4 regions of the Streptomyces sp. NPDC059003 genome follow, and region 3 is predicted to be linked to each of the others. Evidence: riboswitches for the same ligand, from Rfam matches in the RefSeq annotation. Region 3 holds a riboswitch; each other region holds the start of a gene.

Evidence for each region. Region 3 has a riboswitch for cobalamin ahead of ACFWZ5_RS29140 (ABC transporter substrate-binding protein). Riboswitches for the same ligand answer to the same signal wherever they lie in the genome.
Region 1: another riboswitch for cobalamin. It lies ahead of metE (5-methyltetrahydropteroyltriglutamate--homocysteine S-methyltransferase); the one in region 3 lies ahead of ACFWZ5_RS29140 (ABC transporter substrate-binding protein).
Region 2: another riboswitch for cobalamin. It lies ahead of ACFWZ5_RS39495 (ribonucleoside-diphosphate reductase subunit alpha); the one in region 3 lies ahead of ACFWZ5_RS29140 (ABC transporter substrate-binding protein).
Region 4: another riboswitch for cobalamin. It lies ahead of ACFWZ5_RS42220 (ABC transporter substrate-binding protein); the one in region 3 lies ahead of ACFWZ5_RS29140 (ABC transporter substrate-binding protein).

Annotation. Positions count from the first base shown of each region.
Region 1 covers NZ_JBHYJH010000006.1:58,641-61,839, forward strand. The annotation lists gene metE (5-methyltetrahydropteroyltriglutamate--homocysteine S-methyltransferase) at 1-1,847, opposite strand, end outside; cobalamin riboswitch at 2,002-2,219, opposite strand; gene tsaD (tRNA (adenosine(37)-N6)-threonylcarbamoyltransferase complex transferase subunit TsaD) at 2,357-3,199, shown strand, end outside.
Region 2 covers NZ_JBHYJH010000199.1:3,613-6,811, forward strand. The annotation lists gene mctP (monocarboxylate uptake permease MctP) at 1-284, shown strand, start outside; gene ACFWZ5_RS39490 (hypothetical protein) at 329-970, shown strand; cobalamin riboswitch at 1,183-1,320, shown strand; gene ACFWZ5_RS39495 (ribonucleoside-diphosphate reductase subunit alpha) at 1,456-3,199, shown strand, end outside.
Region 3 covers NZ_JBHYJH010000099.1:18,282-21,480, reverse strand. The annotation lists gene ACFWZ5_RS29145 (FecCD family ABC transporter permease) at 1-845, opposite strand, end outside; gene ACFWZ5_RS29140 (ABC transporter substrate-binding protein) at 908-1,924, opposite strand; cobalamin riboswitch at 2,016-2,200, opposite strand; gene ACFWZ5_RS29135 (VOC family protein) at 2,214-2,651, opposite strand; gene ACFWZ5_RS29130 (helix-turn-helix domain-containing protein) at 2,657-3,199, opposite strand, start outside.
Region 4 covers NZ_JBHYJH010000250.1:3,253-6,451, forward strand. The annotation lists gene ACFWZ5_RS42215 (FecCD family ABC transporter permease) at 1-265, opposite strand, end outside; gene ACFWZ5_RS42220 (ABC transporter substrate-binding protein) at 409-1,374, opposite strand; cobalamin riboswitch at 1,417-1,571, opposite strand; gene ACFWZ5_RS42225 (Mov34/MPN/PAD-1 family protein) at 1,535-1,957, opposite strand; gene ACFWZ5_RS42230 (amino acid permease) at 2,052-3,199, opposite strand, start outside.

The sequences.
Region 1 (3,199 bases), on a different contig from region 3:
GGCTCGTCCACCTGGATCACCCGGGTCCCGGCCGCTTCGAGGTCCTCGACCTCGTCGCGCAGGGCGAGCGCGACCTGCCGCGCCGTGTCGCCGAGCGGCTGGTCGTCGCGGACGAACGACCAGGCGAGCATCGTGACCGGGCCCGTCAGCATGCCCTTGACGGGGCGGTCGGTGAGCGAGTTGGCGTACGCCGTCCAGCGCACCGTCATCGGCTCAGGGCGCGAGATGTCACCGGCGAGCACCGGCGGGCGCACATAGCGGGTGCCGTACGACTGGACCCAGCCGTGCCGCGTGGCGAGATAGCCGGTCAGCTGCTCGGCGAAGTACTGCACCATGTCGTTGCGTTCGGGCTCGCCGTGCACCAGGACGTCGATGCCCGCCTTCTCCTGGAAGTCCAGGACGGCCCGGATCTCGGTCTCGATGCGCTCCTCGTACCCGCCCTCGTCGATGCGCCCGGCGCGCAGGTCGGCGCGGGCCGTGCGCAACTCGGTGGTCTGCGGGAACGAGCCGATGGTCGTGGTGGGGAGCAGTGGCAGGTGCAGGCTCGCGCGCTGGGCGGCGGCGCGCTCGGCGTACGGCTGCGAGCGGCGGGCGTCGGCGGCGGTGACGGCCGCGGCGCGGGCGCGCACGCGCGGGTCGTGGGTGAGGGCGGAACCGGCGCGGGACGCCAGGTCGGCGCGGTTGGCGGCGAGTTCGGCCGCGACGGTGTCGGGGCCGTGGGCGAGGCCGCGGGCCAGGGTGACGAGCTCGGCGGTCTTCTGCCGGGCGAAGGCGAGCCAGCGGGCCACCTGCGGGTCGATGTCGCGCTCGGCGGCGGCGTCGAGCGGCACGTGCAGGAGCGAGCAGGACGCGGCCACGTCCACGCGGTCGGCGAGCCCGAGGAGCGTGCCGAGCGTGGCGAGGGACCTCTCCAGGTCGTTGATCCAGACGTTGCGGCCGTCGACCACGCCCGCCACCAGGCGCTTGCCCGGAAGCCCGCCGGCCCGCGCGAGGTCGTCGAGGTTGGCGGCCGCCGGGCCCGTGAAGTCCAGGGCGAGCCCGTCCACCGGCGTCTTCGCGAGCACGGGCAGGGCCTCGCCGAGCCGGTCGAAGTAGGAGGCGACCAGGAGCCTCGGCCGGTCGGTCAGCGCGCCGAGGTCGCGGTAGGCGCGGGCGGCGGCGTTCAGCTCGGCCGGTGTCCGGTCCTGGACGAGCGCGGGCTCGTCCAGCTGCACCCACGCGGCGCCCGCCGCCCGCAGGTCGGCGAGCACCTCCGCGTACACGGGAAGCAGCCGGTCGAGGAGCGTCAGCGGCTCGAACGCGCCGTCGACGCCCGGCGCGGGCTTGGCGAGCAGCAGGTACGTGACCGGGCCGACGAGCACCGGCCGCGCGGCGTGGCCGAGCGCGAGCGCCTCCTTCAGCTCGGCGACCTGCTTCGCGGAGTCGGCGGCGAAGACGGTGTCCGGGCCCAACTCCGGCACCAGATAGTGGTAGTTGGTGTCGAACCACTTCGTCATCTCCAGCGGCGCCACGTCCGCGGTGCCGCGCGCCATCGCGAAGTAGCCGTCCAGCGGGTCCGCCGCGACGGCCTCGCGGTGGCGGTCGGGGATCGCGCCGAGCAGGACGCTGGTGTCCAGGACGTGGTCGTAGTACGAGAAGTCGCCGGTCGGCACCTCGTGGATCCCGGCGTCGGCGAGCCGCTCCCAGTTGGCGCGGCGCAGCTCGGCGGCCGTCTCCCTCAGGGCGTCGGCGTCGACGCGGCCCTTCCAGTAGCCCTCGACGGCCTTCTTCAGTTCGCGGTTCGGGCCCTGGCGGGGGTAGCCGTACACGGTGGCCCGTGCTGCCGCGGCTGCGGGCTTGTCTGTCACAGAACTCTCCTTCGCGAGCGTGTGTGTGCCATGGCCGGGGACGGCCGCGGGCGCGAAGGGAGCGCGGAACGGGCGGATCACGGCACCGAGGTGCCCGTCCGCCTGCCGTGCACGCCGACCCGCCCACGAGGTCACCGGTGAGCCGCGCGCGACGGGTCGCGCACGGGCAACGGGCAGGTCTTCGGACTCGCGGGCGCGACCTCCGGGGAGGTCACCTACTGGCCGTCGCTTCCCGGGTCCGTGATGGACCCAGTGCGTATGACGGCGGTCGTTCCCGCTCACCGCTGCGGGGCAGTCCCGGATTCTCACCGGGTTCCCTCTTGCGACGCCGCTGCCTGGCCGGCAGGGCGAACCTGTTGCGGGGCTCACCCTACCCACGCGGGGCGTTGATAGGCCTTCGGCCTCGTCCTCAGGCGCCGGACGGGCTGATTCCTCCAGCAGTCTTATTGCGAAGTACTTGCAATTACTATGAAGAGGCAAGAAGGCGTCCAGTCGCGGGGAGCAGAGGCATGGTCACGAAAGGCTCGACGGGTTCGCCCGTCGTGCTCGGCATCGAGTCGTCCTGCGACGAGACCGGCGTCGGCCTGGTGCGTGCCGGGCGGCTGCTCGGGCACGCCGTCGCGTCCAGCATGGACGAGCACGCCCGCTACGGCGGGGTCGTCCCGGAGATCGCCGCCCGCGCCCACGTGCACGCGCTCAACCCGGTCGTCCGCCGTGCCCTGGACGAGGCGGGCCTGCGCATGCGCGACGTCGGGGCCGTCGCCGTGACGACCGGCCCCGGCCTGTCCGGCGCCCTCCAGGTCGGCCTCGCCGGGGCGAAGGGGCTCGCCTACGCCCTCGACGTGCCGCTGTACGGCGTGCACCACCTGGCCGGGCACGTCGCCGCCGACACCCTGGAGCACGGCCCGCTGCCCGACCCCTGCGTGGTCCTGATCGTCTCCGGCGGCCACACCTCGCTGCTGCTCGTACGCGACCTGGCCCGCGACCCGATCATGCACCTGGGGGACACCCTGGACGACGCGGCGGGCGAGTGCTTCGACAAGGTGGCCCGCGTCTTCGGCCTGCCCTACCCCGGCGGCCCCGCCGTCGACCGCGCGGCACGCGACGGCTCGCCGGACGCGGTGGCCTTCCCGCGCCCGCTGACCGGGCCGCGCGACGACCCGTACGCCTTCTCCTTCTCCGGTCTGAAGACGGCCGCCGCGCGCTGGGCCGAGAGCCACCGCGGCCGGGAACTGCCGGTCGCCGACGGCGCCGCCGCGCTGCAGGAGGCCGTCGCGGACGTCCTCACCCGCAAGGCGGTCGCGGCCTGCACCGCGCACGGCGTCGGCACGCTCGTCGTGGTCGGCGGCGTC
Region 2 (3,199 bases), on a different contig from region 3:
CGGTCGGCATGGCGTACGGGACGATCGCGGCGTACGGCGTCGCCTCGCCCACGCAGAAGCACTTCGGCGGCTCGTCGGACGAGATCCCGGGCATCGGCGAGATCGGCTACATCGGCCTGACCGCGTTCGTGCTCAACGTCCTGGTGACGGTGGTCCTCACCGTCGTCCTGAAGGCCGTGGGGGCCCCGGACGGCGTCGACGAGACGTCCCCCGAGGACTACACGGCGGACGCGGGCGACCAGGGCGTGGCCGCCGAACTGCCGAAGGTGGGGGCCGGGCACTGACGGTGCGACGGCGGGGCGGGCGGCGGATGCGAAAGGATGTGCGCATGAGACGTCATCTCCTCGTGCTCCCGGCGCTGCTGCTCGCCCCTCTCGTGCTCACCGGCTGCGGCTCCGAGGACGCCGGGTCGGGCCCGGGCTCCAGCTCGGGCTCCGGTTCCGGCGGGGGGTCCGCGCCCGACCACGCCGAGCTGAAGGCCCGCGCCCTGGCCGCGCAGACCCGTGTGGAGCACGTGTACCTGACGGAGGCCGACGGCTACGAGGCGGCGAAGCAGTCCGCCGGCGTGCTCGGCGACGACGGCTTCCAGGTCACGTACGTGAAGCGGGACGGCGGGCAGCAGTTCACGGTGTACGTGGACCGGGGCGCCGTCGACGACAAGAACTGCCGCACGGCCCCGCCCGCCGCCAAGAGCTGCGAGAAGGACGGCAAGGGCTGGTACCGCGTGACCGCGGAGCGGCACGAGTACGCCCGCTCGGAGAACGGCCTGCGCATCCAGGTCGCCGCCGACCCCAAGGCCGTGAGCCGCGCCGTGCTGCGCGCCGCCGCCGAGAAGGTCCACCGCGCGGACGACCGGGAGCTGGACGCGATCCTGCCCGAGCGCGTGCCGGGCGGCGAGCCCGTCGAGCGCGGCGACCTGCCACCGAACGGCGACGGCGCCCCGCAGGACCCGCCGGGCGCGGGCGGCTGAGCGGACACGGACGGCTGAGCGGACACGGGCGGCTGAGCGCAGAGGCAGCGCACCGTAAGCACAGGGGCGGACCACCGGGAATCCGGCGGCCCGCCCCTCTTCGCGGCTCCCCGGAATGCCACGCCTCCCCCGCGAGTTGACGCTTCCGTCGCGTTCGCGCGGTGAGGTCTGCGTCACCCTCCGACACAACATCTAGGGGTGCCACCGAAAGCCAGCACAAGATGTATGCTCGTGCTCGCTGTCGCCGCAGGGGAATCCGGTGCAAGTCCGGAACTGTCCCGCAACGGTGTACGTGTGCGCATTTGCGTACCCACTCAGTCCGAGCACCTGCCGGCAGCGCGCCCGTGCCGCCCGGCCCGGGCGCCAGACGTCCGGGCCTCGTGGAATGGGCTGGTGGACGCGGCGTACGCCACCGCTGCGCGCGGTCGCGCCCGTGTGCCCCTCGCCTGCCGCAAGGCCCCGAGCCGAGCGAGGGAGAGCACCACGTGACCATCGCGCCCGCAGAGCCCGCGTCAGCGAAGGCCGAGCAGCGAGACGCCGACCAGGCCGCACCGACCGCCGACGGCCCCGGCACCGCGCTGCTGCGCACCCTGACCGACCTCACCGCCGACCTCCCCGACGCCGACCCCGGTCGCGTCGCCGCCGCCGCGCTGCGCGGCCGTTCCGCGCACGCGGACGAGGCGGAGCTCAGGGAGCTGGCGACCGAGGCGGCCGCGGGCCTGATCTCCGAGGACCCCGCGTACTCGCGGCTCGCCGCCCGGCTCCTGAGCATCGGCATCCGCGAGGAGGCCGCGTCGCAGGGCGTCACGTCCTTCTCCGAGTCCGTCGCGGTCGGCCACCGCGAGGGCCTGATCGCGGACCGCACGGCCGCGTTCACCGCGCTGCACTCCGCGCGCCTCGACGCTCTCGTGGCCGACGCGCTCGCCGACGGCGCCGACCGCCGCTTCGGCTACTTCGGCCTGCGCACCCTGCACAGCCGCTATCTGCTGCGCCACCCGATCACCCGCAAGGTCGTCGAGACGCCCCAGCACTTCATGCTGCGCGTGGCCGCGGGCCTCGCCGAGGACGACTCCGTGCGGGCCCTGGACGAGGTCGCGGCGCTGTACGGCCTGATGAGCCGCCTGGACTACCTGCCGTCGTCGCCGACCCTGTTCAACTCCGGCACCCGGCACCCGCAGATGTCCAGCTGCTATCTGCTCGACTCCCCGCTGGACGAGCTCGACTCCATCTACGACCGGTACCACCAGGTCGCGCGGCTCTCCAAGCACGCGGGCGGCATCGGCCTCTCGTACTCCCGCATCCGCTCGCGCGGTTCGCTGATCCGCGGCACGAACGGGCACTCCAACGGCATCGTGCCGTTCCTGAAGACCCTCGACGCGTCGGTGGCGGCGGTCAACCAGGGCGGCCGTCGCAAGGGCGCGGCCGCGGTCTACCTGGAGACCTGGCACTCCGACATCGAGGAGTTCCTGGAGCTGCGCGACAACACCGGCGAGGACGCCCGGCGCACGCACAACCTGAACCTGGCGCACTGGATCCCGGACGAGTTCATGCGCCGCGTCAACGCCGACCAGGACTGGTCGCTGTTCTCGCCCGCCGACGTGCCCGAGCTCGTCGACCTGTGGGGCGAGGAGTTCGAGGCGGCGTACCGCGCGGCCGAGGCGAAGGGCCTCGCCCAGAAGACCATCCCGGCCCGGGACCTGTACGGCCGCATGATGCGCACCCTCGCGCAGACCGGCAACGGCTGGATGACCTTCAAGGACACCTCCAACCGCACCGCCAACCAGACCGCCGAGCCCGGCCACACCGTGCACTCCTCCAACCTGTGCACGGAGATCCTGGAGGTCACGGACGACGGCGAGACGGCCGTCTGCAACCTCGGCTCGGTGAACCTCGGGGCCTTCGTGGCCGACGGTGACATCGACTGGGAGCGCCTTGACGCGACCGTCCGCACCGCCGTGACCTTCCTCGACCGGGTCGTCGACATCAACTTCTACCCGACCGAGCAGGCCGGGCGCTCCAACGCCAAGTGGCGCCCGGTGGGCCTCGGCGCGATGGGCCTGCAGGACGTCTTCTTCCAGCTGCGGCTGCCCTTCGACTCGCCCGAGGCGAAGGCGCTCTCCACGAAGATCGCCGAGCGCATCATGCTCGCCGCGTACGAGGCGTCCACGGACCTGGCCGAGCGCCACGGCCCGCTGCCCGCCTGGGAGAAGACCCGCACCGCGCGCGGCG
Region 3 (3,199 bases):
AGCGCGCGGGCCGCGTGGGGCAGGGTCAGGCCGACGAAGCCGATCGCCCCGGCCGCGCTGACCAGGGCCGCCGTCAGGAGCGCGGTCGCGCAGAGCAGGACAAGACGGACCCGGGTCACGTGCACGCCCAGGGCCGCCGCCGCGTCCTCGCCGAAGGCGAACGCGTCGAGCGTACGGGCATGGGCGAGGCAGACCGCGAGGACGACGACGAGCACCGCCGCGCACGCCGCCACGTCCGGCCAGCCCGCCCCGCTCAGCGAGCCGAGCAGCCAGAACAGGACACCGCGCGTCGTCTCCGCGTCCGCCGACGTCAGGACGATGAAGGACGTGACGGAGGAGAACAGCTGCATCGCCGCCACGCCGCACAGGACCACGCGGTCCGTCGTGCCGCCCAGGGCCCGGCTGAGCAGGAGGACGAACGCGAAGGAGCACAGGGCGCCGGCGAACGCCCCGGTGGACAGCGTGAGGACGCCCCCGCCGACGCCGAGGACCACCACCGCGACGGCGCCCGTGGACGCCCCGGAGGACACGCCGAGGACGAACGGGTCCGCGAGCGGGTTGCGCAGCAGCGACTGCAGGACCGCACCGCACACGGCGAGGCCCGCGCCGCACACGCCCGCGAGCAGGGTGCGCGGCATGCGCAGGTTCCAGACGATGCCGTCGCGCAGCGGGGTCAGGCGCGGCTCGCCCCAGCCGAGGTGCGCGGCCACCGCCGCCCACACGTCGGGGACGGAGATGTCGGCCGGGCCGATGGTGACGGCGACCGCCACGGACAGGAGGAGCACCGCGAGCCCCGCCGCCCACAGCAGCCCCGCGCGCCACGCTCCCCCCGCCCCCTCACGCACGGCCGCCCCCTCACGCACGGCGCCCCCCTCACGCACGGCGTCCCCCTCGCGCACGGCGGCGCTCACCGCGCCAGGCCGAACTTCCGCAGCCCCGCGGCGACTTGTTCGATGCCGTCGACCGTGCGGATCGTCGGGTTCAGGGCCTGGCCGCTGAGCAGGACGTACCGCTTCTTCTTCACCGCCGTGAGGTTCTTCGTGACGGGGTTGGACTCCAGGAACGCGATCTTCTGCCGGGCGCTCTCCGCCGACTGGGCCTTGCGGGTGAGGTCGCCGACGACCAGGACGTCCGGGTCGCGGTCCACCACCGTCTCCCAGTTGACCTGGGGCCACTCGGCGCGGGTGTCGGCGAAGGCGTTGCGTACGCCGAGGGTGCGCGTGATGACGCCGGGCGCACCGCAGCAGCCCGCGATGTAGGGGGCCTTGGAGTCGGAGAACCAGTACAGGACGGACGCCTTGGAGGACCTGACCGTGCGGGCCGCCTTGGCGGTGCGGGCCTTGAGGTCCGCGACGAGCCGCTCGCCGCGCGCCTCGACGTCGAAGATCCTGGCCAGGTCGCGGATCTCGCCGTAGACGGTCTCCATGGTGAGCGTCCGCACGCGCTTGCCGTCGCCGTCGCCGGAGTTGTCCTTGCCCGCGCAGTCGGTGGGCGAGACGTAGACGGGCACGCCGAGTTCGGCGAACTTGGCGCGGTCGGCCACGCCGCCCTTGCCCACGGTGTAGAGGAAGGACGCGCTGACGAAGTCGGGCTCCTTGGAGAGGACCTTCTCCAGGGACGGGTAGCGGTCGGCGAGCCGGTCGACCTTCGCGTTGGCCTTCTTCAGGTTCGGGCGGACGGGGTCGGTCCAGGTGCCGGTGCCTGCCATGCGGTCGGCGAGGCCGAGGGAGAGGAGGATCTCGGTGGAGCCCTGGTCGAGGGAGACCGCGCGCCGGGGCGGGGACTTCACGTGGACCTTCTCGCCACAGGCGGTGACGGTCACCGGATAGCCGTCGGCCCCGGCCCGGTCGTCGTCCCGCGCGGCGGGGCCGCCGCAGGCCGTGACGAGGACGAGGCCCGCGGCGAGCAGGGCCGGAAGGCGCACGCGACGTACGCGAAGAACGGGTGAGGGCACAGGACTTCCCGGGTCTCATGGCTCATACGCGGAGCCTGGTCTGCGAAACCCCGCCACCCGGCGCGCGGACGGCGGTGCCAGCAGGTCTTCGGACTCGGGTTCGTCCGGACGGGCCGCCTTCCCGGGCGCATGGAACGCCCAGTGGCCGTCGGCCCGCCCGTCCCCCTCACCGCTGCGCGTCAGCTCCGGATTCCCACCGGATTCCCCGACCCAGGTGTGGGTGCGACTGGCGTGCGCAAGCTATCACCCCGGCCGAGCGTCACGGCTGGTCGGGGCGGGGTTCGCCGCGGTACGTGCCGAAGGACCACTTGTTGCCCTCGGGGTCGGCGACGATGAACTCGCGGCTGCCGTACGGCTGGTCCTCGATCTCGCGGACGACCCGCACGCCGGCGTCCGTGAGGCGGCGGTAGAGGGCGTCGACGTGGTCCGTGACGACGTACGCGCCGAACGTCCCCGGCTCCCGGCACCGGTCGGTCGCCTTCGGGTCGTGGCTGCCGAGCATGACGCCGCCGCCTTCGGGCCAGTCGAGCTGGGCGTGGGCGACGCGGCCGCCGTCCTCGTACACGGCGGTGCGCAGGAAGCCGACGGTGTCGACGAGGAAGTCGATCAGGGCGGGGGCGTCGTGAGCCATGAAGGTGGGCCAGATGTCCGGAGCGCGCAGGTTCTTACCGGTCTGAGGTGTTTCGGTGGTGTTCATGGGCCTCAGTCTTCGCCGTTGCGGTGTCCCCCGGCTTGGATATTCCGGCACTCTTCGGCCAGCCAGGCGCTCGGGCTGAGCTCCGTGTACTGGTGGAAGTCCCGTACCAGGTGGGAGTGGTCGTAGTAGCCGCTGTCGGCGGCGACGCGGGCGAGGTCCAGGGGCGCGCCCGCGGCGAAGGAGCGGACCACGCGCGCCTTCGCGTGCTGGAAGCGCATCAGGCGGGCGGCCTGCTTGGGGGTGACGCCGGTCTCGGCGCGGAAGAGGGCGGACAGGCGGCGCTCGCTGAGCGCGACGTGCGCGGCGAGGCCCCGCAGGGTGCCCGCGCCCCGGTGCCGGGCGAGCCAGGCCCAGGCCTCGGCGACCTCGGGCCGCACCCCGCCCACGTACCCGGCGTCGGCCACGCGGCGCGCCAGGTAGGCGTTGAGGCGCCCGAACCGCTCGTCCCAGCCGTCGGCCGCGCACAGCTGCTCGCGCACGTCGGCGACCATCCGCCCGAGGACGTCCGTGCCGTCGGTGACGAGCCGCCCGGTCAGCTCGGCGGCGGG
Region 4 (3,199 bases), on a different contig from region 3:
AGGAGACGCCGAGCAGGAACGGGTCGGCGAGGGGGTTGCGGACCAGGGCCTGGAGGGTGGCGCCGATGACCGCGAGGCCGGCGCCGACGGCCGCGCCGAGCAGGACTCGGGGGAGGCGGACGTCCAGGACGATGGTGCGGTACGGGGACGGGCCTGTGGCCTTGCCCGTGAGGATGTCGAGCACCTCGGCGGGTGGGATCTTGACTGAGCCGTAGGTCAGCGCGGCGATGCCTGCGGCCGCGAGGGCGATGGTGAGGGTGGCCATGACTGTGGCGTAGCGGAGGGTGCGGGTGGGTGGGGCCTCGCGGGTGCGCCCCTGGCCCGCCCCTTCCCGAACCAGGGGGCCAGCCCCCTGGCACCCCCGTTCATCGCGCTTCGCGCTCGTCCTCAAACGCCGGACGGGCTGCATTAGAGCTGCTCCGACAGCTTCTTCACCGCCGCCGGTGCCCTGACCCCGAGGACCACGTCCGACAGGGGCAGGACCGCGAAGCGCTTGTTCTTGATGGCGGGGACGTCGCGCAGGGCCGGGTCGGTCAGGAGGCGCTTCTTCTTCTGGGCGACCGTCGTCGCGCCGTAGTCGTAGATGAGGATGACGTCGGGGCGGCGGTCGACCACCGTTTCCCAGGAGGCGTCGCCGAAGGACTTGTCGAGGTCGGACATGACGTTGCGGGCGCCCGCGCGCTCGATGATCTCGTTGCCGATGCCGCGGCCGCCCGCGGTGAACGCGGTCTTGTCGCCGCTGTCGTAGACGAAGACGGACGGGCGCTTGCGGTCCTTGGCGGCCTTGGACTTCTCGGCGGCCAGGGTGGCCTTCGCCGCGCGCACCCAGCGCTCGGCGCGGTCGCGGACGCCGAAGGTGGCGCCGGTCTCGCGCACCTCGCGGTAGAGGTCGTCCATCGTGACGGGCTTCTTGGCGCAGCCCTCGACGTTGAGGCGGGTGTTGATCCCGGACTTGGCGAGGGCGTCCCGGCTGCGGCCGTCGCTCGCGTTGAAGGCGCTGGCGTAGCCGCCGTACACGAAGTCGGGGTTCGCGGCGAGCAGCTGCTCGTACGAGGGGTACTCCTTGGCGAGCACCGGGCGCGACGCGTACGCCTTCGCGTACTTCGGGAGGACCTTGTCGTCGAGGTAGGCGGTGCCCGCGATGCGGTCCTTCAGGCCCAGTTCGAGGAGGATCTCCGTGGCGTGCTGGTTCATGGGGACGGCGCGCTCGGGCGGTGCCTTGTACGTCGTCCGCACACCGCAGTTGGTGACGGTGTACGGGAATCCGGCGGCCTTGGGCGCGGGTTTGCCGGAGTCCTTGTCCGAGTCGGACGCCGAGCAGGCGGTGAGCGGCAGCAGGATCGCCGCCGCGGCGAGCAGCACGCGGGTGCGCATGGGTGCGGGCCTCCTCAGGGGATTTCCGCGTCCCCTGTGCGAAGTGGGCGTGGGGCGGCAGGTCAGTTCCTGGCTGGCGGGCACGCGTGCCCGGTCACAGTGGCGGGACCGCGCCGGATTCGCACCGGCTTCCTGGGTCCTGCCGCCTCAAAGGTCGGCTTCAGTATGCCTGGACGACCTGGACGTCCTCCTCGGTGACCTCGCCGTCCACGATGCGGAAGGAGCGGAACTGGAAGGGTCCCGCGTCGTCGGCGTCGGCGGTCGAGACGAGGACGTAGTGGGCGCCCGGCTCGTTGGCGTAACTGATGTCGGTGCGGGAGGGGTAGGCCTCCGTGGCCGTGTGCGAGTGGTAGATCACGACCGGCTCCTCGTCGCGGTCGTCGAGCTCGCGGTAGAGCTTGAGCAGGTCGGCGGAGTCGAACTCGTAGAACGTGGGCGAGCGGGCCGCGTTCAGCATCGGGACGAACCGCTCGGGGCGGTCACTGCCCGCCGGGCCCGCGACGACGCCGCACGCCTCGTCGGGGTGGTCCTTGCGCGCGTGCGCCACGATCTGGTCGTGCAGGGCCTGGGTGATGGTCAGCATGCCGGCCAGGATATGCAGCCCAGGCGTACGAAGGGGCCGCCGCGTACCAGCATGTGGTACGTGACGGCCCGCATCGTGGGCAAGTGCCCGGAGGTCAGTCCTTGGTGACCGGGGTGGCGGACTCGACGGCGGGGCCGCCGTGCTCGCGCTTCTTGAAGGCAGCCGCCTCCGGGTTGCGGCTCTTCAGGACCAGGTAGGACACGCACAGGATGGCGGCCCAGATCGGGGCGCAGTACAGGGAGATCCGCGCGTCCTTGTCGATGCCCATCATCACGATGACCATGGCGATGAAGGCGAGCGCGAACCAGCTGGTGTACGGGGCGCCCGGGGCGCGGAACGTGGACTGGGGCAGGATGCCCGCGTCGGCCTTGCGGCGGTAGTTGATCTGGGAGACCAGGATCATGATCCAGGCCCACATGCCGGAGATGGTGGCGAAGGAGACGACGTAGTTGAACGCCTCGCCGGGCCACTGGTAGTTGATCCACACGCCGACGAGCATCAGCGCGGCGGACGCGGTGGTGCCGACGAGCGGCAGGCCGTTCTTGGTGAGCTTGGTGAAGAACTTCGGGCCCTGGCCGTTGAGCGCGAGGTCGCGCAGCATGCGGCCGGTGGAGTACATGCCCGAGTTGCAGGAGGAGAGCGCGGCGGTCAGGACCACGAAGTTCACGATCGCGGCACCGATGCCGAGGCCCATCTTCTCGAAGGCGGCGACGAACGGGGAGACGCCGGGCTGGAAGGCCGTCCACGGCACGACCGAGAGGATCATGATCAGGGCGCCGACGTAGAAGACGGCGATGCGCCACGGCACGGTGTTGATCGCCTTGGGCAGGGTCTTCTTCGGGTCCTTGGACTCACCCGCGGTGACGCCGACCAGCTCCACGGCCAGGAAGGCGAACATCACGATCTGGAGGGTCATCAGCGTGTTGCCGATGCCGTTGGGGAAGAAGCCGCCGTTGTCCCACAGGTGCGACACGGACGCGGTGTCACCGGCGTCGGAGAAGCCGATGGTGAGGATGCCGGCGCAGATCAGAATCATGCCGATGATGGCGGTGACCTTGACCATGGAGAACCAGAACTCCAGCTCGCCGAAGAGCTTCACGGAGATCAGGTTGGCGCCGTACAGGATGACGGTGAAGATCAGCGCGTAGGCCCATTGGGGAATGGAGCCATGGGTCCAGTACTGCATGTACTGGGCGGCCGCGGTGACTTCCGTGATGCCCGTGACGACCCAGAAGAGCCAGT